One region of the Ralstonia sp. 24A2 genome, then DNA from elsewhere that is predicted to be linked to it. Evidence: predicted binding sites of a transcription regulator. Region 1 holds the regulator's gene; each other region holds the start of a gene.
The links. Region 1 encodes FNR, which switches genes on or off when oxygen is low (the NO sensors DNR and NnrR bind a similar motif). Its sites were predicted from a motif close to TTGATNNNNATCAA; they were not measured.

Region 1 (4,210 bases):
CAGCCTGGGTGGTGATTGCGCTGTGGACGGGCTTCACCTTCGTCGGCTTCTTCACGCCGATCCGTGAGCTCGGCATGGAGACGTGGACGCTGTCGCTCGGGCCGTGGCAGACCTTCTGGATGCTGTTCTACGCATTCGCCACCTGGGGCAATGCAGGCTTCCTGCGCGAGCAGGTGTGCCTCTACATGTGTCCGTACGCCCGCTTCCAGAGCGTGATGGTCGACCCTGATACCTACGTCGTCACCTATGACACGCAACGCGGCGAGCCGCGCGGCAGCCGCTCGCGCAGTGCAGACTTTGCAGCGCAAGGGCTCGGTTCATGCGTGGACTGCAGCATCTGCGTGCAGGTGTGTCCGACCGGCATCGACATTCGTCAGGGCCTCCAGTACGAGTGCATCGGCTGCGGCGCCTGCATCGATGCGTGCGATCAGGTGATGGACAAGATGCGCTACCCGCGCGGCTTGATCCGCTACACATCCGAGCGCGCGATGCACGACCGGCTTACCCCGAAGGAGGCGCGGCGCCATCTGCTGCGCCCGCGCGTGCTGATCTATACCGGGATCATGCTGGTGCTCATTACGGGCTTCATCGTTGCGCTGACGATGCGCCAGCCACTCAAGGTGGACGTGATTCGCGATCGTGGTGCACTGGCCCGCGAGGTGGACGGCGGCAAGATCGAGAACGTCTATCGCCTGCAACTGATGAATGCTTCCGAGCAACCTATGCGCGTGACTATCACTGCTGAGGGGCTGCCGCAACTGGACGTGCAGGGCGGTCGTGGCGAATCGACCACGCTTGAACTGGCGCCGGCGGCCAATCGTCTGCTGCCGATCCGCGTGCGTCGCCCGGCAGACGACGTGGGAGCCGGCTCGCACAAGATCCGCTTCGTGATCCAGGCAGACATCGGCAGCGAAAGCCTCGTGCTGCGCGAGCCGTCGAGTTTCATCGTGCCGCGCTGATGCGGTTTTAAAACAGGAGACACAGATGCAGACAATGCAATCTTCCGCTCCGGCCCGGCCATGGTGGCGCGAGCCCTGGCCTTGGCTGCTGATGGCCGGCCCCTTTGTCGCCATGGTCGGGTGTGGCGTCACCATCTGGCTGGCCGTGTCGCATCCGGACCCCGTCATTCATGACAACGTCGTGCGGCGCGGCTTGGTCGTCGAGAAGCCCGTCTCCGTGCCGGCCCAAGCCGCCCACGGGGAGGTCCGATGAAACGCCGCCTGCTGATGTGGATTCTCTGGCCAGCATTTCTGTGCGCAGCGCTGGCCGAGCTGGTTGTGTTTGCGGTGGTGGACCCGGCCGATCTGCGCTTCTTCGGCGAGCAGATTGCCGTGTCGGCCGAGGCGGTCTACACGGTGTCGTTCTTCGTGTTCTGGTTGCTGTGCGGATTGTCGAGCGCACTCACGCTGTACGTGTCGCCGGGTATCGGCAAGCTGGAGGCGCATGAGCATCCGCTCGTATGAGCAGATGCCTTGGAGGCAGTGGAAGTGATGAGCGGCTCAGTTGGCCTGTCCACTCATTACCTGGCGCAGGCCTGCCATGTCGATCAGCTTGACGTGGCGCTGGCGGATCTGGATCAGGCCGGCTTCAGCAAAGCGCGAGAACAGGCGGCTTACGGTTTCGAGCTTCAGGCCCAGATAGCTGCCGAGTTCTTCGCGGCTCATGCGCAGCACGAACTCGGTCGACGAATACCCGCGCTGGGCTGAACGCTTGGACAGGTTGAGCAGGAACGCGGCAAGGCGTTCTTCAGCGCGCATCGAGCCGAGCGTCAGCAGCATCTGGTGATCCTGCGAGATCTCCTTGCTCATGAGGCGAAGGAACTGGTGCTGCAAAGAGGGCAGCCGGCGCGAAAGCTGTTGCAGTTGGTCGTAGCGCACCACGCAGACTTCGGTGTCTTCCAGCGCGGTGGCGTCCGATACGTGGCACATGTCGCCAATGCCGTCGAGCCCGACAATCTCGCCGGGCAGGTGAAAGCCGGTGATCTGATGGCGGCCGTCTTCCAGCGTCAGGTGCGTCTTGAGCGTGCCGAAGCGGATGCCGTACACGGCTTCTAGCGGTTCACCGAGGGCGTAGAGCGTCTGGCCTTTCTTGATGCGGATGCGCTCGGCAACCAACTCATCCATCTTGCGCACGTCTTCCGAATTCATGCCCACCGGCAGACAGATCTGGCCGAGTACGCAGGTGGAACAACGGGAAGCTTGGTCGGTGAGTGCGATTCGTGTGAGCACAGGGGGCGAGTGAATTTCGAGTAAGTGAAATGAGAAATTCTTGTGATGCAACCGCGGCCTATTATAACGGCGACCATGCTGATATCGGATTGTTCCGATAACGTGAATTGCGCGAAATGCACGGAATTCCCGTCAGCAAAACACTAACTTTGGCCCATATCAAAAGAGCGTCAAAAAGATGAATGTTGCTGCGCTCGTGAGCGTTTTTCTGATCGCGCTGCTTGGGGGGGTCCACTGCCTGGCAATGTGCAGCGGTATCGCGTTGGCCGCTGAGCGCGGGCAGGTGCCGGTGCGCATCGTTTCGCGTCGCAGGCTGGCGTTCGAGCAAGCGGTCATGCATGCCGGGCGCATCAGTATGTACGCGGTGTTGGGGGCCATCATGGGCGCGCTCGGTGCCACGGTTTGGCGCCAGCAGTGGCTGCCGATTCAACGCGGATTGTTCGCATTTGCCAGTGCGCTGCTGCTGGTTTATGGCGTGCTGCTACTCGTACGTACCACGGGTGATACCTGGCGCAATCCTTGGTTGGAGCGCGTGCTTGGTCGGGTGGCTGGTGCGCTGTCGAAAACGGGGGGGCGATTGGGTGGAAATCTGCATCGCAGCCCGCCGTTAGTGCGGCGCTATGTCACGGGCTTGGCATGGGGGCTCGTACCGTGCGGTATGGTTTACGGGGCCCTGGCAGTGGCGTTGTTGGCGGGCAACGCGTCATCGGGGGCGGTTGTGATGCTGGCGTTTGGTGCGGGCACGCTGCCGAATCTGCTCATGATGTCCGGGTTGGCTGGCTGGTTGAGGGGGCTGTCTCGCCGAAAATGGGCGCGTGGCGCGGCGGGTGCCGCCATCGCCGCCTTTGGCATTTGGGGGCTGGTGTGTGCTGCGTGGCTGCCAGAGATGCTCAACGCACACGGTTTCTGCCTAGTGCTGTAGCTGTTTGAAGCACCTGCAGACCAGCGTCTGGCCTGGGGCGGGGCACTAGGACATCTTCCCGGTTGCGGCACCGCAGGAAATTGCCCTACAATCAAATACAATTCGACTCGCCCACCGCGCAGATCAACAATCCTAAGCGCGGCGCCAAGCGACGCCATCCAGCGCGAAAGCCACAAAAAAGGCCGCCCTGGACAGTCGATTCGGGCAGGGTGCCAGTCTTCGTTGGCAACCGCCCGGTGCAGTATCCGTCCCCATGGCGGCGGAAGAAATTGCCCTTGTGGTGCCTGACCGGCACCGGATCAACTCGCTCCTCCGGCCCTTTTTGCGGGCACAGCCACTGCGTTTCGGTGTAAGGCCCAATTGGTCTAATTGGCCCTCGCGCGCCGGGCCCGGGCGGGCAACAGCATTCAGACATGCCGCGTGCGTCGCGGCGGGACGACAAACCTCAAGCGTGACGGCGACCTGCCGACCGCGAGCAATGACGAGCCGCTCAACCGAATGAATACCCAAGAGGCGAAGATCGTCCTCGAGACCGCGCTGATCTGCGCGCAGGACCCCTTGCGAGTCAATGACTTGCGCAAGCTGTTCGATGAAGATGTTTCCGCGGACACCATTCGCGTGCTGCTTGAAGAGCTGCGCCAGGACTGGCTCAACCGTGGTGTCGAACTGGTCGCGCTGGCCTCGGGCTGGCGCTTGCAGAGTCGCCCTGAGATGCGCGTGTATCTCGATCGCCTGCATCCGGAAAAGCCGCCCAAGTACTCGCGCGCGGTGATGGAAACGCTGGCGATCATCTCGTATCGCCAGCCGGTCACGCGCGGTGATATCGAAGATATTCGCGGCGTCACGGTCAACACGCAGGTCATCAAGCAGATCGAGGACCGCGGCTGGATCGAGGTGATTGGCCACCGCGATGTGCCGGGCCGTCCGGCGTTGTATGCCACCACCAAGCAGTTTCTGGACGACCTCGGCCTGCGCTCGCTGGATGAGCTGCCGCCGCTCGAAGATGCCCGTGCCCAGGCGCAGGCAAGTTTGCTGGAGCAAGGCGCCATCGAATTCGAGG
Region 2 (4,210 bases), 210 kb from region 1:
CCGTGGCGGTTGCGGTGGGCCTGACGCCCGAGATGCTGCCGATGATTGTGACGGTGAACCTTGCCAAGGGCGCGATCGCCATGTCGCGCAAGAAGGTCATCGTCAAGCGGCTCAACGCCATCCAGAACTTTGGCGCCATGGATGTCTTGTGTACCGACAAGACGGGCACGCTTACCCAAGACCGCATCATTCTCAAGCACCACCTGGACTTGCGTGGCGAGGAGTCCGATCAGGTCTTGGAGTATGCATTCCTGAATAGCTTCTATCAGTCTGGCCTGAAGAACCTGCTGGATATCTCGGTGCTCAAGCACGTTGAACTGGAGCAGCGGCTGGACGTTCACGCGCGTTTTCGCAAGATTGATGAACTGCCGTTCGACTTCGAGCGGCGACGCATGTCGGTGGTCCTGGAGCGGGGCGATGGCAGCCACGTCCTGATCTGCAAGGGCGCGGTGGAAGAGGTGTTGGGCGCCAGCTCGCGCTACGCCAATGGCGAAGAGGTCGGCCCTTTGGAGTCAGGGCATCTGGAACACGCCAAGCGCATGGCGGAGGACCTGAATGGCGATGGTTTCCGTGCTGTGGCGGTGGCATACAAGGAGCTACCGCAGCAGCAGTCCCAATACGCCGTGGCGGATGAGTCGGACCTGATATTGCTTGGCTACATCGCGTTTCTCGACCCGCCGCGGGAGACCGCCGCTGAAGCCATCTCCGCGCTCAAGGCCAGCGGCGTGGCCGTCAAGATCCTGACGGGTGACAACGCCATCGTTGCGCGCAAGATCTGTCGGGAGGTCGGTCTGGACGTCGATCCGGTTGTGCTGGGTACGGAGCTGTCCACCATGTCGCCGGATCAGATGGCCGAGACGGCGGAGCGTGCCTCGGTGTTTGCCAAGGTGTCGCCCGCGCAGAAGGCGGCGATTGTCGAGGCACTGCATCGCAAGGGGCACGTTGTCGGCTTCATGGGGGACGGCATCAACGACGGGCCTGCACTCAAGGCGGCCGACGTCGGTATCTCGGTGGACAGCGCCGTCGACATCGCCAAGGAATCCGCCGACATCATCCTGTTGGAGAAGAGTCTGGCCGTGCTGGGCGAGGGCGTGACGGAAGGGCGCAAGGTCTTCGGCAACATCGTCAAGTACATCAAGATGGGTGCCAGCTCGAACTTCGGCAACGTGTTCAGTGTGCTGGGCGCCAGCCTGTTTCTGCCGTTCCTGCCGATGGCGCCGGTCCAGGTGCTGCTCAACAACCTGCTGTACGACTTCTCGCAAACCGCCATCCCGACGGACAACGTGGATGAGGAGTACCTTGTCCGGCCGCGTCGGTGGGAGATCGGCCACATCCTGAAGTTCATGCTGTACATCGGGCCCGTCAGTTCGGTATTCGACTTTGCGACGTACGCCCTGATGCTGTGGGTGTTTCATGCATGGGGCAATCCGCAACTCTTCCAGTCGGGGTGGTTTGTCGAGTCATTGCTGACCCAGACGCTCATCATCCACATCATCCGAACCGCCAAGGTGCCCTTCGTGGAAAGCCGGGCAAGTACGGCGTTGATCGCAACCAGCGTCGCCATTGCTTGCGCCGGGGTTGCCATGCCACTGACGCCGTTGGGCACGCTGTTCGGCTTCGTGCCGTTGCCGCTGGCCTACTGGCCCTGCCTGGTGGCGATTGTTGTCGTCTATGCCTTGCTCACCCATCTGATGAAGACCTGGTACGTGCGCCGGTACGGGCTCGACTAAGCCGGTCGGCAGCGTAGGCGCCATGTATTGAGCGCGCGAGTACAGCCTTTTGACTATCGTCAGCCGCGCCGTGGATTTGGCGTCGTAGCATGAGTCAAGAAAAGAAGGGGCGGGAATACGCCCCGGGAAGGGGGAAACCATGCTGGAAAAACAGCCCGATGAAGTCGTTGCGGCCACGCTTTGGGAGCTTGAGGCAACGGTGGCAGCGACCTTGCCATGGAGCGCGCTGATTCGCGCGACGCGCTCGGATTGCGGAGGCTACAACGTTGAAGCCAAATGGCCCTGGCTGGGGACACATGGCAATTCGATGTTGTGCGCGCTGGCGATCCATTTTCCTGCCGCCGAGTCCCGTGTCTACTGCGCTCTGGGCCACCCGGGGCGGGAAGAGGTGCGCCAACGCATTGGCGAGTGGCTCAGTGCTGAGCTTGAGTCGCAGTTCGCTGAACTGACAGCGGATATCGGCTTCAGCATCAACCGCACGGTGCCGACAGCGCTGTTCTTTGACGACGTGGACTCGATTCGCGTCACCGCGCAAGACAAACGGCACGACTTTGCACTGTATCGGGGCGCGCCGCCGCCACAGCCGGTGTGATGCCCGCTGTGATGCCTTTCCACGGCCGCGTGTCATTGCTGTGAAGGGCGTCTAGAGTCGGCACTCTTGTCTCGGTTTGAGATGCATCAAGTTCATGCCGCGGCAGCTGGCATCTAATGGGTTGCATATTTGCAACCGTTTGACGCCCCGACCATGCGCACCGCCCCCGTGCCGTCTTCCCCAGCCGCCGAGCTGATTGATCCACCGTTTCACGCTGCGCTTGCACGTACGTCGAGTTCGCTCTCGCTGGTGTCGATGCAACTGGCGTTGCTCGATTGGGCCCTGCACCTGGCGGTGTCACCCGGTAAGCGGCTCGATCTGTGCCGCCTGGCGCTGACCCAGGCCGAGCAGCTCGGGCGCTACGTCCAGAGCTGCACGGCGGCCGGCCCTCAGCAGCCGTGTCTTTGCGTTCTGCCGCCGGCACAAGACCGTCGTTTCCAAGCGGACGAGTGGCGCCTGTGGCCGTTCAACGTGCTGCACCAGTCCTTTCTGCTGACCGAGCAATGGTGGGAGGCGGCCACGCGCGGCGTGTGGGGCGTCGCCAGGCACCATGAAGACGTGGTGGCTTTTGCCGCACGGCAGTGGCTCGACATGATGTCGCCAGGCAACCAGCTGGCGACGAACCCTGTCGTCCTGCGCCAGACCGTTGAGCAGCACGGCACGAATCTCGTGCGGGGCGCGCTCAATGCACTTGACGATCTGGAGCGCGCCATGAGCGGGGCGCCCGCCGCCGGCACCGAACGTTTCGTGGTGGGGCGCGACGTGGCGGTGACGCCCGGCAAGGTCGTGCTGCGCAATCGCCTGATGGAGCTGATCCAGTACACCCCCATCACGTCTGTCATGCCCAAGGTCCAGGCCGAGCCCATCCTGATCGTGCCGGCGTGGATCATGAAGTACTACATCCTGGATCTGTCCCCGCAGAACTCGTTGATCCGCTATCTGGTGGAGCAGGGCCATACCGTGTTCTGCATCTCCTGGAAGAACCCTGACGAGGCGGACCGCGATCTCGACATGGATGACTACCTCAAGCTCGGCGTCTTCGCCGCGCTCGATGCGGTCAATGCCATCGTGCCGAATCAGCGCGTGCACGCCACGGGCTACTGCCTGGGCGGCACATTGCTGGCCATTGCCGCGGCGGCCATGGCGCGCGATGGCGATGCGCGGCTGGCGTCCATGACGCTCTTTGCCGCGCAGACAGACTTTTGCGAACCGGGTGAACTCGGCCTGTTCATCGACGAGGCGCAGGTCAGTCTGCTTGAAGCGCAGATGGCGCAGACCGGCTACCTGCGTGCAAGCCAGATGGCTGGCGCCTTCCAGATGTTGCGATCGTACGACTTGCTGTGGTCACGCGTGGTGGGCGAATACCTGCTGGGCGATCGCGCGCCCATGAACGACCTGATGGCCTGGAACGCCGATGCCACGCGCATGCCCGCGCGCATGCACAGCCAGTACCTGCGGCGCCTGTTCCTGAATGACGACCTGAGCGAGGGGCGCTACCCCGTCAACGGCAAGCCGGTGGTCCTGAACGATCTGGACCTGCCGATCTTCGTGGTGGGCACGCTGACTGATCACGTCGCGCCATGGCGCTCGGTCTACAAACTGCATCACCTGACCGAGGCGGAGCTGACGTTCGTGCTGACCAGCGGCGGCCACAATGCCGGCATCGTCAGCCCGCCGGCAAACTCGCATCGGCGCTTCCAGATGCAGACACGCCACGCAGGCGCGGTTTCGCTGGCGCCGGATGACTGGTTGGCATCCGCCCCCACCGTGGACGGTTCATGGTGGCCGGCATGGCATGCATGGCTGACCGCGCATGCATCTGCCCCCACACCGGTCAAGCCACCCAAGATGGGTGCTCCGGGTCTGCCGCCACTGGACGATGCGCCTG
Region 3 (4,210 bases), 190 kb from region 1:
CGCTGGAATGAGGACGTTTGCGATCGCGGGGTTGGCGGGGGCGATTGCTGCGAGCCTTCCCATTCCATTTGCGGTGCCTAGCGTCCTACTTGGTATTGCGGCGCTCGCCGCTGTCGAGTATCACCACTCGGCCGAAGACGATCCCGGGCTGACCACGGAACTAGCGCTTGTCGCAACGACCCTGCTGGGCGCATACGCCGTGAGCGAGCCGGAAATGGCTGCCGCGCTGGGGACGGTACTGCTGATGTTGCTGTACGCCAAAACGGCGTTGCATCGATTCGCCCGCACGGTGATCACACAGCGTGAGCTTGCTGACTTGCTGACGCTCGCCGTCGCGGCATTGCTCATCTGGCCTGCGATTCCCGATCGATCCATGGGCCCGCTGCAGGCCTGGAACCCGCATTCGCTCTGGTTGGCGGTGTTGCTCGTCATGCTGATGGGAAATGTCGGTCACGTGGCGGTGCGATGGCTTGGCGACCGCATCGGACTCCCGTTGGCAGGCTTGTTCAGCGGTTTTGCGTCCAGCGTGGCGACCATTGCAAGCATGGGGGCACGGGCACGCGCGAAACGTTCGTCAACAAGCGGGGCTGTTGCTGCAGCATTGCTGTCGAACGTTGCAACATTGGTACAGATGGCGTTGCTGGTGCTTGCGATCGATCCTGCCTTACTGCGGTCCTTGGTGATACCGCTTGCCGTTGGCGTGCTGGTGACGGCGGGCTGGGCAGGATTTTGGATGATGCGTGACAGCGCGGCGCTTGAAGCGGAGGGGGACAATGCGTCCTCTTCAATTCATTGGCGCGCCGCCGTCGGCTTTGGGCTGTGGACGGCAACCTTGCTGCTGATCGCAGCGGTGTCGCGGGAGTGGTTTGGGACCGTTGCGGTGGTCGCAGTTACATTGTTTGGTGCGTTAGCTGATGTGCATGCTGCCACCGCTGCTATCGCTACCCAGGCGGCTGGCGGAGCAATTGCGCGTTTGGCCGCAGGCGCACTCATCATGCTGGCGTTGTCCGTCAACACCCTGACCAAAGTGGTTGTTGCAACCAGTGGGGGGAAAGCATTTGCGGGTCAGGTCGCTGTCGGCTTGCTGACCGCGCTCGTTGCAAGCTGGATGATATTTTGGATTGCCGCCTAGTCAATCTCGGCCGATGCCCATCATCCAATAGACCGGGCACATGCGGATGAGGCCGGTGAGTAGCGGTACCAGGCCAAGCCATCCAACCCAGGCCGGTACCTTGCTGAACAGCGCCAGCAGAATCATCACGATACCGATCAGGATGCGAATGACGCGGTCGGTGGTTCCAACATTGGGAAACATGGCAGCGCTCCTACTGATGAAATGAAATCGGGTGGACGTCCGAAACGGTGATTGGAGACAGGGTTTCGGAACCATGATCGGTGCACCGGTCGCGGCCGAGAATGCCGGCCAACAGAGTCCATTCGCCGCCGATCGCGCGGATGGTGTCATCCAGAGTCAGCATGCCGATGAGCTGCTGCTGATCGTCAATCACCGCAAGGCGATGCAGGCCGTGACCGAGCATGGTGCGCAGTGCTTCGCTGATGACTGCATGCCCCTGAATGGTCAGCACGCCGCGCGTCATGACTTCGGACACGGTGGTTTGAGCGCAATTGGCCTGGCTGGCGATGCCATGCACCACCATGTCGCGGTCCGTCACGATGCCGACAACCCGCATTCCTGTTACGCCGTGCTCAGTCACGAATAACGCCCGCAGGCATTGGTCTCGCATCAGCCGAGCGGCCGTCTGCAGCGTTGCGGATACCGGAACGTGGACGATGCGGTGGGAGCAAATCTCACTGACCCTCATGCTGGACTCCGATGCGCGTACGTTTTCACTATATGAACGGGCAGAGTTCGGAAGTTGATCCCGCACAAGATGTGGTGGCCCCACGTAGACGTAGCGATTGCTGGCGGCGGTGGGCAAGGGAAAAGTCTAGCGAGTTGCACACCGACCCCTTTGAGGCAGATCAAGTGGGGTTGAGCCGCTTCGCGGGTGGGCAAACGCTGATGTAAATCAAGGGTCAATTCATCCAGTGGTCCAACATGGAATCACGTCAGCCCGTGCTTGGGCGCTCGGCCGATTCAATGTGGAGGCACATCATGTACGACCGGATTATGGTGGCAGTGGACGGCAGTCCTACTGCGGATCGCGCCCTGGGTGAGGCAATCCAGCTTGCGCTCAAGCTGGATGCCGAGCTCGTCATCGCCCACGTGATCGACAACAGCTACCTCAGGTACGACGTCGGTTACATCGACGTACGTGGCTTTACGGAGATGCTGATCGATGCAGGTAAGCAGATTGTGGCGGATGCAAAAGCCAAAGCTGAGAAAGCGGGTGTCCGTGTCAAAGGCGTGGTTGTGAACGACCCGATTGGCAGCTTTGACGTCGGTTTTGCGATTGAGCAAATGGCCAACGACGCTCAGGCCAAGCTGCTGGTACTCGGCACGCACGGTCGGCGTGGATTCCGTCGCATGCTGCTCGGTAGCGTGGCGGAGAGCGTGACCCGGCAAAGCACCCTCCCGGTGTTGCTGGTGCGGGCCGTTCCGCCTGAAACCGAGCACACCATGACGGAACCGCTTGCCAACCTCGCCATCGCCTAGTGTGCGCTGCCTTTGAAACAGAAGAGAACTCAATCATGACCTATGCCAGTGTGATGGTGCACCTGGATGCCAGCGAGCGCGCGGTGCACCGCCTCAGTCTTGCCGCGTGCTACGCGCAGGCGCACCACGCAAAGCTCATCGCTGTCTACGCAAGCTTTGCGCCAAGCCCGAACTGGTTCTACCGGATGGAAGGCGCAGCGCATTACTTGGAAGAGGACCGCAATCGGCGCGACCGTGTTCGGGACGTTGTACACGCGCGTTTTCGTGAGGCGATGCAATCCGTTCCTGTTGAGACGGAATGGCGGGCAGTCGACGGTGATCCGCTGGCTGAGGTGTTGCGTCAGGCTCGTGAAGCAGACCTGTTGGTTGTCGGCCAGGAAGACGCGAGCGACGCCGAGAGCTTTGTTGCCCCCGATTTTGTTGAAACGCTGATCCTTGAGTCAGGCCGGCCGGTACTGGTCGTGCCGTATGCAGGCCGCTTTACGAGCGTGGCGCAGAAGGTGCTAGTGGCGTGGAGCGGTGGCCGAGAGTCGGCACGTGCGCTGCACGATGCCATGCCGCTGATGTCCGGAAACACCGTACGGGTGCTGCAAATGACGGGTGACCGCCCGCAACATTGGGCGGAGGACACGACCGTTGGCCAAGTCGCCCGCGCACTGCTGGCACATGGCATTGAACCCACGGTTGAGGAAGCGCGTTGTGTGGATTCCGACGTCGCAGTTGGCGAGATGCTGCTGTCGCGCGCCGCCGATTTCAGCGCAGACCTGATCGTGATGGGGGGCTACGGGCACAGCCGTTTGCGTGAACTCGTGCTTGGTGGGGTGACGCGCACGCTGCTCAAGACGATGACCGTACCGGTCTTGCTGTCTCACTGAGTCCGGACGTTGTTCCAGGAGACCACCATGAAGAACGACATCCAGCTCAAGAGCGACGTGGAAGAAGAACTGCAATGGGATCCGGCTGTGGATGCCGACCGGTTTTCCGTTCGCGTCAAGAACGGCGTCGTCACGATTTCGGGCAGTGCCGATAGCTTTGCGGACAAGCATGCCGCAGAGGAAGCCATTCGCCGGGTAGCTGGTGTGACCGCGCTTGTTGTGCACGTGCAGGTGCGCGTGCCGCCCGATATGCGGCGCCCTGACGAGGAAATCGCTCAAGCTATCAGCGACGCCCTCCACTGGAATACCGCCGTGCCTGCCGACGCCATTCGCGTCATGGTCGAGGACGGTGCAGTGACCTTGCGGGGCGAGGTTGACCAAGATTTTCAGCGTCGTGCAGCACTGGATACCGTGCAGCGTGTGCGCGGCGTGACATCGGTTGCCAACGCATTGACCCTACGGGAAGCCGCTGGCCCGGCTGACCTGTCTGAGCGCATCGTCAAGGCGCTGCAGCGCCAGGCCGTTCTCGACGCCGCGCGGATCAATGTCGTGGTGGCGGATGGCACGGTCACGCTGTACGGGCCCCTGCGCAATCTGCATGAATGCCGTGCCGCGCGCGAGGCCGCCATGGACGCGCCAGGTGTACGTGCCGTGATCGACCACCTTTGGGTGGGCACCTGACCCACGGCGACGCATCTCCCAACCTGATCCATTCCGG
Region 4 (4,210 bases), 1.7 Mb from region 1:
GTGTTTCTCGTGGGCGTGGAAGAGGGCATCCTCCCGCACTGTCGGGAAGACGATGACTTGACCGACGAGAAGATCGAAGAAGAGCGGCGGCTGATGTATGTGGGGATTACGCGGGCGCAACGCAGCTTGCATATCAGCTGGTGCAAGAAGCGCAAGCGGGCGCGGGAGACGGTGGTGTGTGAGCCGTCGCGGTATATCGCTGAGATGAAGTTGGGTGATGATGCTGGGCCGACGCCGGAGGATTCCATGCCGGCGATGTCGCCTAAGGATCGGTTGGGGGCGTTGAAGGGGTTGCTGGCTGCAAAAAAAACCGTGGCGACCTGAGTTTTTTGCTTTTGGTCCATCCCTTGTTTCATCCCCTGCCGGGGACGAAAGGGAGGCAAACCACCAAGCCCCAATCAATTCCCCGTCCCCTGGATGTAGTTGAGATCCACAAACTCACTCCCCCGATTCCCCCGAGTGAAATCCAAGGTAAATCCCCCCACGTCCACCCGCGTCTGCAACGCGCGTCGCAACTCGGCGCCCGACACTTTCCCGCCCGCTGCGTTGATCGCCTGAATCAAATACGTCGCAGCGATATAACCCGACAACGTGGCCCCCGACGGCGGTTCATCCAGAAACTGCTTCATCCGTGCGATGTGCTCGCGCGTGATTTTCGTGTTGCCGACGGCGGGGTTCGGCACGGTCTGCGCGAGCAGCATGCCGCCGCTGTAACCGGTGCCGAGAATTTCACGCGCCACCTGCGGATTAACCGAAGAGAGCCCGACCAGGAAGCCATACCACCCGTGCTGCGCCAGTGCGCGGCCAACACTGGCATAGGCGAGGGTATCGCCGGCGACGATGACGGCGGTCGGCTTGGTCGGGGCGATACGTGCGGCCAGTTCGCCCGGATCGCCCGTCAGGGTGTAGAGATCGAGCGTCTCGGCGGCATCCCCCTTGGCGGGCGCTGTAGCTGCCAGCGTGTTGCGCAGACGCGTACCGAGTTGCGGATCGAACCCCGCAGTGGTGACCAGCGCGATGCGCCGCATGCCGAACTGCCGCAGCCGGTTGTGGGCGGCGATGATCTCGTGGTCGTAGTCGGGGCGGATGAACCAGACGTTGTCCGACGTGGACATGGCGCCCGAGAGCGGTGCCAGCAGCGGGACATTGCGCCGCGCGATCTCCGGAGACGCCGTCAGCGCGGGCAGCAGGCGTTCGCTTACGCCAAAGAGCACTTCCACGCGGTCGCGCTCGATCATGTCGATGGCCTGCGGCACCGCTTCGGGCTGTTCGACTTCGCGACGGACCAGGCTGATGCGCCGGCCCTTGATGCCACCGCTCAGGTTGGCCGCATCAAACGCGACCTTGGCGCCGGCCATGAAATCACGCGCGTAGTCGGCCTGGGCGCCGCCGCGCTCGACCAACTGCCCGACAACAAGGGTGGTATTGCCTTGCGCATGCGCCGTCAGCGTCACAACGGCGGTTGCGCAGGCGAATACGCACGCGCAGCGGCGTGCCAGTGTCTGCCACATCATGCTTCCCCCAAAGACGAATCGACGGCGCGTTGTTCTTGTTGTGACCGGCCTGGCAGGCGAGTGCGCGCCAATCGTCGATGTTAGGCGGTCGAACGTGACAGATCAGTGAAGTTGAGCCCCTCCTGATGGAGGGACCGGCGCGTTTGAACCCGCATTGACCGACGTTGACACATATCAACGCGCCGCTGGGAGCGCGGGAATAGCATCAACCATCGCCCTCGCACCCCACGCCCCATGTTCCCCTTTGCCCAACCGGCCGCCCAGGATGCGGCTGCCAATGACACCGCTTTCCGCTGGTCTGCACCGCAGGTGCGCGCGCTGGTGCAGCGTTTTGATACGCATGGTCCGCGCTATACGTCGTACCCGACAGCGGACCGCTTCCACAACGGCTTCAGCAACGCGGCCTACCTCGACGCACTGCACCGACGCGCCGCGATTGCGCCGGCGCTGCATGCACCCCTGTCGCTGTACATGCATCTGCCGTTCTGCGCGAACCTCTGCTACTACTGCGGCTGCAACAAGGTCATCACCAAGGACCACTCGCGCAGTGCGCGCTACATCCGCGCCCTGGCGCAGGAGATGGCCCTCGTGGCCGGCCACGTCGGCCCGCTGCGCCGCGTGACGCAACTGCATTGGGGCGGTGGCACGCCCACCTTCCTCACACACGATGAGATGCGCGCCGTGATGGCCGCCACACGCGAACATTTCGATCTGATGCCCGACGCGGAAATCTCCGTCGAACTCGACCCGCGCCACGCAGACGACGCCACGCTGTCCATCCTGGCCGACCTCGGCTTCAATCGCGCCAGCCTTGGCATTCAGGACTTTGATCCGGAGGTGCAGCGCGCCGTCCACCGCATCCAGAGCGTGGAAGACACGCGCCGCGTGGTCGATAGCGCGCGCCGCCTCGGCTTCGAATCGATCAGCTTTGACCTGATCTACGGCTTGCCGCATCAACGTACCGAGACATTCAACGCGACACTGGACCGCGTGCTGGAGATGGCGCCGGATCGGCTTTCCGTCTACAGCTATGCGCACCTGCCGCACCTGTTCAAGCCGCAGCGCCGCATCGACCTGCTCGCGCTGCCGACCGCCGACGAGAAGCTCGACCTGCTGGCGATGACGGTGGAGCGTCTGGTGGACGCGGGCTATGTCTATATCGGGATGGATCACTTCGCGCGTCCGGATGACGCACTGGCGATTGCGCAGCGCGAAGGGCGCTTGCAGCGCAATTTCCAGGGCTACTCCACACATGCCGATTGCGACCTGCTGGCCTTTGGCGTGTCCGCCATCAGCCGCGTGGGCGATGTGTATGCGCAAAACGAAAAGGACCTCGACGCGTACTACGCGCGCATCGACGCCAATGCGCTGCCGGTGCTGCGCGGCCTGTCGCTCACGCCGGACGACCACGTGCGGCGTGCGCTGATTGGTGAGCTGATGTGCGGGTTCGAGCTGGACATGCGCGCGTTTGGCGCCACGCACGGGTTGGATTTCAAGCGCACCTTTGCCGATGAACTGGAGGCGCTGGCGCCGCTGGAAGAAGCGGGCCTGGTGAAGGTGGGCGACGAGCGCATCCTCATCACGCCACAAGGACGGTTGCTGGTGCGGCGTATCGCGATGGTGTTCGATGCGCACCTGCGCGCCGTTGGCACCGAGCGCGCGGTCGAGGCGCAGGGCAAGCCCGTCGCCTTCGTTCCGCGCTACTCCAAGGTGGTCTGACCGGCCTTAAGCCGTTGCCGGTTCCTGCGCATTCGTTTCCGTTTGCGCGGTTGCGACCGTCTGTGGCCAAACCTCGGCTAGGCGCAGCAGGTTGGTCGAACCTGCCTGGCCAAACGGCATGCCCGCCGTGATGGCGATCTGGTCGCCCGATACGGCAAAGCCTTCACGCGCAGCAGCGCGGCAGGCCGCATCCACCATTTCATCCACGCTGTGCACGTCGGCGCTCACGGTGCTGTGCACGCCCCAGGTGATCGCCAGACGGCGCGCCGTATCCAGGCGCGGCGTGATGCTCACGATGGGTGCCAGCGGCCGTTCACGCGCGGCGCGCAGGCTGGTCTTGCCGCTGGACGTGTAGGTGACGGTGGCCACCGCCCCCAGGATGTGCGTCACGTCGCGCAGGGCGGCGCAGATGGCGTCCTGGCGCGTCGGCAGCGGGGCCTGGTGTTGTGCGTCGATCAGGTTGCGGTAGAGCGGGTCGCGCTCGGTCTCGGCAATGATGCGGTTCATGATGCTGACCGCTGCCACCGGGTGCTTGCCGCTGGCCGATTCGGCCGAGAGCATCACGGCATCGGTGCCGTCGTACACAGCCGTTGCCACGTCGGAGGCTTCGGCGCGCGTCGGCACCGGTGCTTCGATCATCGATTCGAGCATCTGCGTGGCCACGACCACCGGCTTGCCGTGTTGACGTGCGATGCGCAGGATGCGCTTCTGCACGCCGGGCACGCGCTCAGGCGGCAGCTCCACGCCCAGGTCGCCACGCGCCACCATCAGCGCGTCGGAGGCCTGCACGATGTCTTCCAGGTGCAACAGTGCGGCGGGCTTCTCGATCTTGGAGAGCAGGCCGGCGCGGTCGCCGATGATCTCGCGCGCAGCGATCACGTCTTCGGCGCGCTGCACGAACGACAGCGCAATCCAGTCCACCCCCAGCGACAGGGCGAACTCGAGGTCGCGCAGGTCTTTCTCGGTGAGTGCGGGGA

Region 2: a site for FNR is predicted at 2,399-2,412, ahead of ACS13N_RS15375 (PHA/PHB synthase family protein). Genes of this name have one in related genera too.
Region 3: a site for FNR is predicted at 2,021-2,034, ahead of ACS13N_RS15275 (universal stress protein). Genes of this name have one in related genera too.
Region 4: a site for FNR is predicted at 1,679-1,692, ahead of hemN (oxygen-independent coproporphyrinogen III oxidase). Genes of this name have one in related genera too.

What each region holds. Positions count from the first base shown of each region.
Region 1 is NZ_JBPVZD010000002.1:2,031,643-2,035,852, forward strand. Features, by position in the region: gene ccoG (cytochrome c oxidase accessory protein CcoG) at 1-959, shown strand, start outside; gene ACS13N_RS14365 (FixH family protein) at 985-1,212, shown strand; gene ACS13N_RS14370 (hypothetical protein) at 1,209-1,463, shown strand; gene fnr (fumarate/nitrate reduction transcriptional regulator Fnr) at 1,500-2,228, opposite strand; gene ACS13N_RS14380 (sulfite exporter TauE/SafE family protein) at 2,407-3,150, shown strand; gene scpB (SMC-Scp complex subunit ScpB) at 3,649-4,210, shown strand, end outside.
Region 2 is NZ_JBPVZD010000002.1:2,242,734-2,246,943, forward strand. Features, by position in the region: gene mgtA (magnesium-translocating P-type ATPase) at 1-1,730, shown strand, start outside; gene ACS13N_RS15370 (hypothetical protein) at 1,870-2,322, shown strand; gene ACS13N_RS15375 (PHA/PHB synthase family protein) at 2,476-4,210, shown strand, end outside.
Region 3 is NZ_JBPVZD010000002.1:2,224,432-2,228,641, forward strand. Features, by position in the region: gene ACS13N_RS15260 (MgtC/SapB family protein) at 1-1,132, shown strand, start outside; gene ACS13N_RS15265 (YgaP family membrane protein) at 1,133-1,315, opposite strand; gene ACS13N_RS15270 (CBS domain-containing protein) at 1,326-1,823, opposite strand; gene ACS13N_RS15275 (universal stress protein) at 2,117-2,617, shown strand; gene ACS13N_RS15280 (universal stress protein) at 2,653-3,492, shown strand; gene ACS13N_RS15285 (BON domain-containing protein) at 3,520-4,173, shown strand.
Region 4 is NZ_JBPVZD010000002.1:368,377-372,586, reverse strand. Features, by position in the region: gene ACS13N_RS06570 (UvrD-helicase domain-containing protein) at 1-324, shown strand, start outside; gene ACS13N_RS06565 (ABC transporter substrate-binding protein) at 399-1,511, opposite strand; gene hemN (oxygen-independent coproporphyrinogen III oxidase) at 1,749-3,233, shown strand; gene pyk (pyruvate kinase) at 3,240-4,210, opposite strand, start outside.